DNA from 2 places in the Pseudoalteromonas sp. QJM3NY_22 genome. Region 2 is predicted to be linked to the other one. Evidence: predicted binding sites of a transcription regulator. Region 2 holds the regulator's gene; the other holds the start of a gene.

Region 1 (3,423 bases), 1.5 Mb from region 2:
GCAAATAAAACGCAAGGCTTATTCGATAAAGAAACACTCGACGTTGGCTGTGGTGGCGGTATTTTAAGCCAAAGCATGGCGCGCATGGGCGCAAAAGTAACTGGCATCGACATGGGGCAAGAGCCTTTAAGTGTTGCTAAGTTGCACAGTTTAGAAACTGGCGTAAATGTAGATTATATAAAAGTGCCTGCAGAAGAGTTTGCTTCACAAAATCCAGTGCGCTTTGATGTAATAACCTGTATGGAAATGCTTGAGCACGTTCCCGACCCGGCATCTATCATTCATGCCGTAGCCGCACTAGCCAAACCAGGCGCAGACGTGTTTTTTTCAACCCTGAACAAAACACCTAAAGCATACTTATACGCTATTATTGGTGCTGAAAAGCTTTTAAAAATGGTGCCTGAAGGTACACACGACCATAAAAAGTTTATAAAACCTGCACAGCTCATTGCATGGGCAGAGCAAGCGGGTTTAAAAGTTCGTGCAAGTACAGGCCTTTCTTATAACCCACTATCAAAGCAATATACGCTTAATAACGACGTTAGCGTAAATTACATACTTTATTTTGAGAAGTTAGCTTAATGGCTAACTCTCAAGCCCCCCACCCCCTTATTGAGTACGATGCATTTTTATTTGATTTAGACGGCACCCTACTCGACACTGCTGATGATTTAGGTGCCGCTTTAAACGCAGTGCTTATTAGCAATAAAATAGAGCCTGTTAGTAGTGATATATACCGTCCTGCTGCATCTAACGGAGCTGGCGCATTATTAGAGGCTGGTTTTAAAGCGTTATGGGACAAACAACCTCAAAGCGAGCTTATAAAGCAATTAATTGACGAGTACGCTGCAAACATAGCAAATCACACACGCTGCTTCAGCGGAGTTGAATCGTTACTTATCGCCCTAGATCAGAAAAAGATCAAATGGGGGATCATGACTAACAAACCAGGGTTTTTAACCGATCCTTTAGTTGCAGCTATTCCTGCTTTAAAAAATGCCAGTGTAGTAATAAGTGGTGACACTTTAGCAGAGGCTAAGCCATCACCTTTACCACTGCTACATTGTGCAAAGCTTATGCAAGTACAGCCAAAGCGTTGTTTATACATTGGTGATGCACAGCGTGACATACAAGCAGGCAAAGCAGCAGGTATGCATACCGCGACTGCACTTTGGGGTTACATTCCCAGTGAAGATGAGGCATTAAGCTGGAAAGCCAATTTAAACTGGCTAAGTCCAATTGATGGTTTTAACCATATATAGTGCTATGTTAATTAATAAACACTATATATTGTGATTGTGTTAGTTTTTATGCAAAGCTTGCTGATAAAAAAAGCAGTCAAAATTTATTTTTAAAATGCGTAAATTTAACAGATCATTAGTTGATTTTTGCATATTTCAACTTAAATGATTGTTCGAAGGTGAGTGTCTACTAACACAAATGCGTTATCCCAAAGTTATCCACAAACAGGGGCAATTATGTCCCTTGCAAAACAATGCAGACCACACTATCTTGTGATCTCTAAATTGAACAACACCAGATATTGTGGCCAAATGTTATTCAATTAAATTCACTAATTTGGTGAAACCTATAATAAATGAGCACTACACCTTGCTAATTTGAGGTGTAAACATTGGTCAAAATACATAATCCCCAAGGAATACAGGCAAAGCTATGAACCAACAGTTATCTGTAAGCAAACGTGACGGGCGTAAAGAGCCGCTTGATCTTGATAAGATCCATCGCGTTATTGAATGGGCCGCCGAAGGTTTAAATAACGTTTCGGTTTCGCAAGTTGAATTAAAATCACACATTCAATTTTACGATGGTATTCGTACCAAAGATATTCACGAAACCATTATTAAAGCAGCTGCAGATCAGATTTCAAAAGAATCGCCAGATTACCAGTATTTATCAGCGCGTTTAGCTGTATTCCACCTACGTAAAAAAGCCTATGGCCAATTTGAGCCACCACGTTTATTTGATCATGTAACTAAAATGGTTGAAGATAAACGCTATGATGCTCACTTATTAGTAGATTATACAGAGCAAGAATTAGATGAGCTTGATGCGTACCTTGATCATTCTCGCGATCTTAACTTCAGCTACGCTGCTGTAAAACAGCTTGAAGGTAAGTACCTCGTTCAAAACCGTGTAACAGGTGAAATTTACGAAAGCGCACAGTTTTTATATATTTTAGTAGCGGCAAGCTTATTTTCAGATTACCCACGTGAAACGCGTACTAATTACATTAAACGTTTTTATGATGCGGTATCGTTATTTAAGATTTCATTGCCTACACCAATAATGGCTGGTGTTCGTACCCCTACCCGTCAATTTAGCTCATGTGTATTAATTGAATGTGGCGACAGCCTCGATTCAATCAATGCAACATCATCAGCTATTGTTAAGTACGTTTCACAACGTGCGGGTATTGGTATTAACGCAGGTCGAATTCGTGCGCTAGGTAGCCATATTCGTAATGGCGAAGCGTATCACACTGGTTGTATTCCTTTTTATAAGCACTTTCAAACAGCGGTTAAAAGTTGTTCGCAAGGTGGTGTACGTGGCGGCGCTGCAACATTGTTCTACCCGCTTTGGCACCTAGAAGTAGAAAACCTACTGGTACTTAAAAATAATCGTGGTGTAGAGGATAACCGTGTTCGTCACCTAGATTACGGCGTACAATTTAATAAATTAATGTATTCTCGTTTAATTAAAGACGATTACATTACGTTATTTAGCCCATCAGATGTGCCTGGCCTTTATGATGCATTTTTTGAAGACCAAGCAGAATTTGATGCGCTTTACGTCAAATACGAACAAGACGAGTCTATCCGTAAAAAGCGTATCAAAGCCATTGAGCTTTTCTCTATGTTTGCCCAAGAACGTGCAAGTACAGGTCGTATTTACTTACAAAATGTGGATCACTGTAATACACACAGCCCGTTCATTGCTAAAGTTGCGCCTATTCGCCAATCTAACTTATGTTTAGAAATTGCATTGCCAACTAAGCCACTTAATAACGTAAATGACGAAGAAGGCGAAATTGCCCTTTGTACACTTTCTGCGTTTAACTTAGGTGCAATAGAATCACTTGATGAGCTTGAAGAATTAGCTGAGCTTGCTGTACGTGCACTTGATAACTTACTTGATTTCCAAGACTACCCTGTACCGGCTGCTAAAAATGCAACTATGGGACGCCGTACGTTAGGAATAGGTGTAATTAACTACGCATACTACCTAGCTAAAAACGGTAAACGTTATTCAGATGGTAGCGCGAACGCCCTGACTCACAAAACATTTGAAGCGATTCAATACTACTTGATGAAAGCATCTAACGAACTTGCTAAAGAGCGTGGTGCATGTCCTAAATTTAACGAAACAACGTACTCACAAGGTATAATGCCAACCGATACGTAT
Region 2 (3,423 bases):
AAAGCATAGTGAGTAAAACCGGTTAAACCAATCGTCTCGTTAGATAAATCAGCACTAAAACCGTCAATATGTTTATCAACTACGGTTAAGCAAACGCCATTGGTTGCAATGCTGTCGCCTAGCTTTACGTCTTTCATATCAAGGTCAGCACTTTGGATACGAATGGCTAAGTCGCCTTGTTTTTTTTGTAATAAAGCAATTTTGCCTGTGGCTTCTATTATCCCAGTAAACATAGCGCTACTCTTTTTATTAAGTGATTTTAATGAGTTTTTAACGCGGTGATACGTAAGTCGTCACCAATGCGCGCACATTCATTAAATGTTAAATCAACGGTGTTTTGCATACTCGTCAATTCAGGAAAATTAACTAAACTTTTTGCATCATGGCCCATTAGTTTAGGCGCTAAATAAAAAACAAACTCGTCAACTAAATTAAGCTCTGTCATTTTACCAGCAAGTGTTGCGCCAGCTTCAAGCCAAACATTATTAAACTGCAGTTGCCCAAGTTTTTCTAAAACGGCTTGTAAATCAACTTTACCGTTACTTTCACTGACTTCAATATGCTTTACAAAATGCGGCCATTGCAATGATTTATCAACCTTAATGGTAAATATAATTACATCACTTTGGATTTCAAATAAAGCAAGGTCAGGTGTTAAACGGTTTTGAGAGTCAATTATAACACGCACGGGCTGGCGAAGCGGCAAATCAGTAGGCAGTGTGCAAGGCAGCTCACTTAGTCGCACATTAAGTTTAGCATCATCGACTAACACGGTATCGGCACCGGTTAGAATAGCGCAGCTTTTCGCTCGGTATAGCTGTACGTCTTGGCGAGCAGCGGGGCTTGTGATCCACTTACTTTGCCCATTTTTAAGCGCTGTTTTACCATCAATACTTGCTGCCATTTTACAGGTCACATAAGGTAAGCCTTGTTCCATACGCTTAAAAAAGCCAACGTTAAGTGCCCGCGCTTGTGATTCAAGTAACCCATAAGCAACGTCAATACCGGCGTCGCTCAATATTTTAAGGCCTTTGCCTGCAACTTGTGGGTTTGTATCAACCATAGCGGCAATTACTTTTACTACGCCCGCCTTTTTTAAGCCTTCAGCGCACGGTGGCGTACGCCCATAATGACTACACGGTTCAAGCGTTACATAAGCCGTTGCACCTTGTGCATTTTTTCCAGCGATTGCCAGTGCATTTACTTCAGCATGACCTTGACCTGCTAATTGATGAAAACCCTCACCAATTATTTGATTATTTTTAACTAATACACAGCCAACATTAGGGTTCGGCGTGGTAGTAAACCGGCCTTTTTTGGCTAGTTCTATGGCGCGTGCCATATACATTTCGTCATGTTCAGTAAAAGTAGTTTGGCTTTGCATTGTTACTCCCCTAAGCGGGCAATTTCTTCGCCAAATTCACGTATGTCTTCAAACGAGCGATAAACAGAGGCAAATCTTACATACGCTACTTTATCGAGCTTTTTGAGGGCTTCCATAATGCATTCACCAACCAAATGGCTTGAAATTTCTCGCTCGCCTGTAGCGCGCAACTGCGATTTTATTATATTCACTACTTCGTCTACTTGCTCTGTGCTCACTGGGCGTTTTTCGAGTGCGCGATTTAAGCCATTTAATAATTTATCTTCGTTAAATGGTTCGCGGCTGCCGTCTTGTTTAATAACACGAGGCATAACCAGTTCAGCGCCTTCAAATGTAGTAAAGCGCTCATGGCAGTCGTTGCACTCACGGCGCCTGCGAACTTGATGGCCTCCACCAACAAGGCGTGAGTCAATAACTTTAGTATCTTTTGCGGTACAAAATGGACAATGCATAGCTCGGTACTTCCGTTTTAAAACAAAAAAGACCGCTAAATAGCGGTCTTTTATCTTAGCAAAAAAATAGGGCCTGTTGACCTTTCAGGATTAAATTTGTTCTATCTAGGGGCGATTTAATCGCGGCGCGAGGTTTGTAACCTAGTGGGCTAAGTAAAAACCGAGCAACAAAGAGTAAATCGCCCCTAGGACGAACCCGAAGGCAGTGCATGTTTGGCATTTATGCTGCGTTGTCGCCTATTTGTGTGGAGTAACCACACTACATAGACTCTGCCTTGCCTAAAAACCAAACATACTACTGCAAATTAAACCTCGAAAGATAAACAGGCCCCTAGCCTATGTGATCTAAATTACTGCTGCTTATGCAATTAAGCGTATACAGGTAATTTTGCACAAATTGCTTTAACTTTTTCTTTAACTTGCGCCTGTACAGATTCATCAGTGATGTTATCTAGTACGTCACAAATCCAGCCAGCAAGCTCTTTTGATTCTTCTTCTTTGAAACCACGACGAGTGATTGCAGGAGAACCAATACGCAAACCAGATGTTACAAATGGAGAACGTGGATCGTTTGGCACTGAGTTTTTATTAACTGTGATATTAGCGTTACCAAGGGCTGCGTCTGCATCTTTACCAGTAATATCTTTATCGATCAAATCGAGTAGGAATAAGTGGTTTTCAGTTTTGTCAGATACGATTTTGTAGCCGCGCTCTTGCATTACAGCAACCATTGCTTTTGCGTTTTTAACAACTTGTGTTTGGTATACTTTAAATTCTGGTTGAAGCGCTTCTTTAAATGCCACTGCTTTTGCTGCAATAACGTGACATAAAGGGCCACCTTGGCCACCAGGGAAAACTGCGCTGTTAAGCTTTTTATAGATTGCTTCGTCGCCACATGCAGAAATAATTAAACCACCACGAGGACCAGCAAGTGTTTTATGCGTAGTTGTAGTTACAACATGTGCATGAGGAACTGGGCTTGGGTAAACCCCTGCCGCAATTAAACCTGCAACGTGAGCCATATCAACAAACAGGTAAGCACCTACTTTGTCAGCAATTTCACGGAATTTAGCCCAATCAACAATACCTGAGTACGCTGAGAAACCACCAATAATCATTTTTGGTTTGTGCTCAAGTGCTAGTGCTTCAACTTGTGCGTAATCAATTTCGCCCGTTGCTTCATCTAGTCCGTATTGGATTGCATTGTAAAGCTTACCAGAGAAGCTTACGTGAGAACCGTGAGTTAAGTGACCACCATGAGCTAAGCTCATACCTAATACAGTATCGCCTGCTTCTAATAGCGCTAGAAAAACAGCAGCGTTTGCTTGCGAACCAGCATGTGGCTGTACGTTTGCGTAGTCAGAACCAAATAATTCGTTAGCACGGTCAATTGCTAATTGCTCAACAACATCTACATGCTCACAACCGCCATAATAACGTTTGCCTGGGTAACCTTCTGCGTATTTGTTAGTAAGCTGTGAACCCTGTGCTTCTAGTACACGTGGGCTACAGTAGTTTTCAGATGCAATTAGTTCAATGTGCTCTTCTTGGCGAGCAGTTTCTTTAGTGATTGCGTCAAATAACTCT

What was found. The regulator NrdR, encoded in region 2, represses ribonucleotide reductase genes. The targets are predictions, from matches to a motif close to AAACACNANATNTNGTGTTT.
Region 1: a site for NrdR is predicted at 1,532-1,551, ahead of nrdA (class 1a ribonucleoside-diphosphate reductase subunit alpha). Genes of this name have one in related genera too.

Annotation. Positions count from the first base shown of each region.
Region 1 covers NZ_CM149655.1:2,375,097-2,378,519, forward strand. Annotated here, with positions in the region: gene ubiG (bifunctional 2-polyprenyl-6-hydroxyphenol methylase/3-demethylubiquinol 3-O-methyltransferase UbiG) at 1-582, shown strand, start outside; gene AC0VZ4_RS10745 (HAD family hydrolase) at 582-1,262, shown strand; gene nrdA (class 1a ribonucleoside-diphosphate reductase subunit alpha) at 1,675-3,423, shown strand, end outside.
Region 2 covers NZ_CM149655.1:830,104-833,526, reverse strand. Annotated here, with positions in the region: gene AC0VZ4_RS03705 (riboflavin synthase) at 1-233, opposite strand, end outside; gene ribD (bifunctional diaminohydroxyphosphoribosylaminopyrimidine deaminase/5-amino-6-(5-phosphoribosylamino)uracil reductase RibD) at 260-1,384, opposite strand; gene nrdR (transcriptional regulator NrdR) at 1,387-1,836, opposite strand; gene glyA (serine hydroxymethyltransferase) at 2,205-3,423, opposite strand, start outside.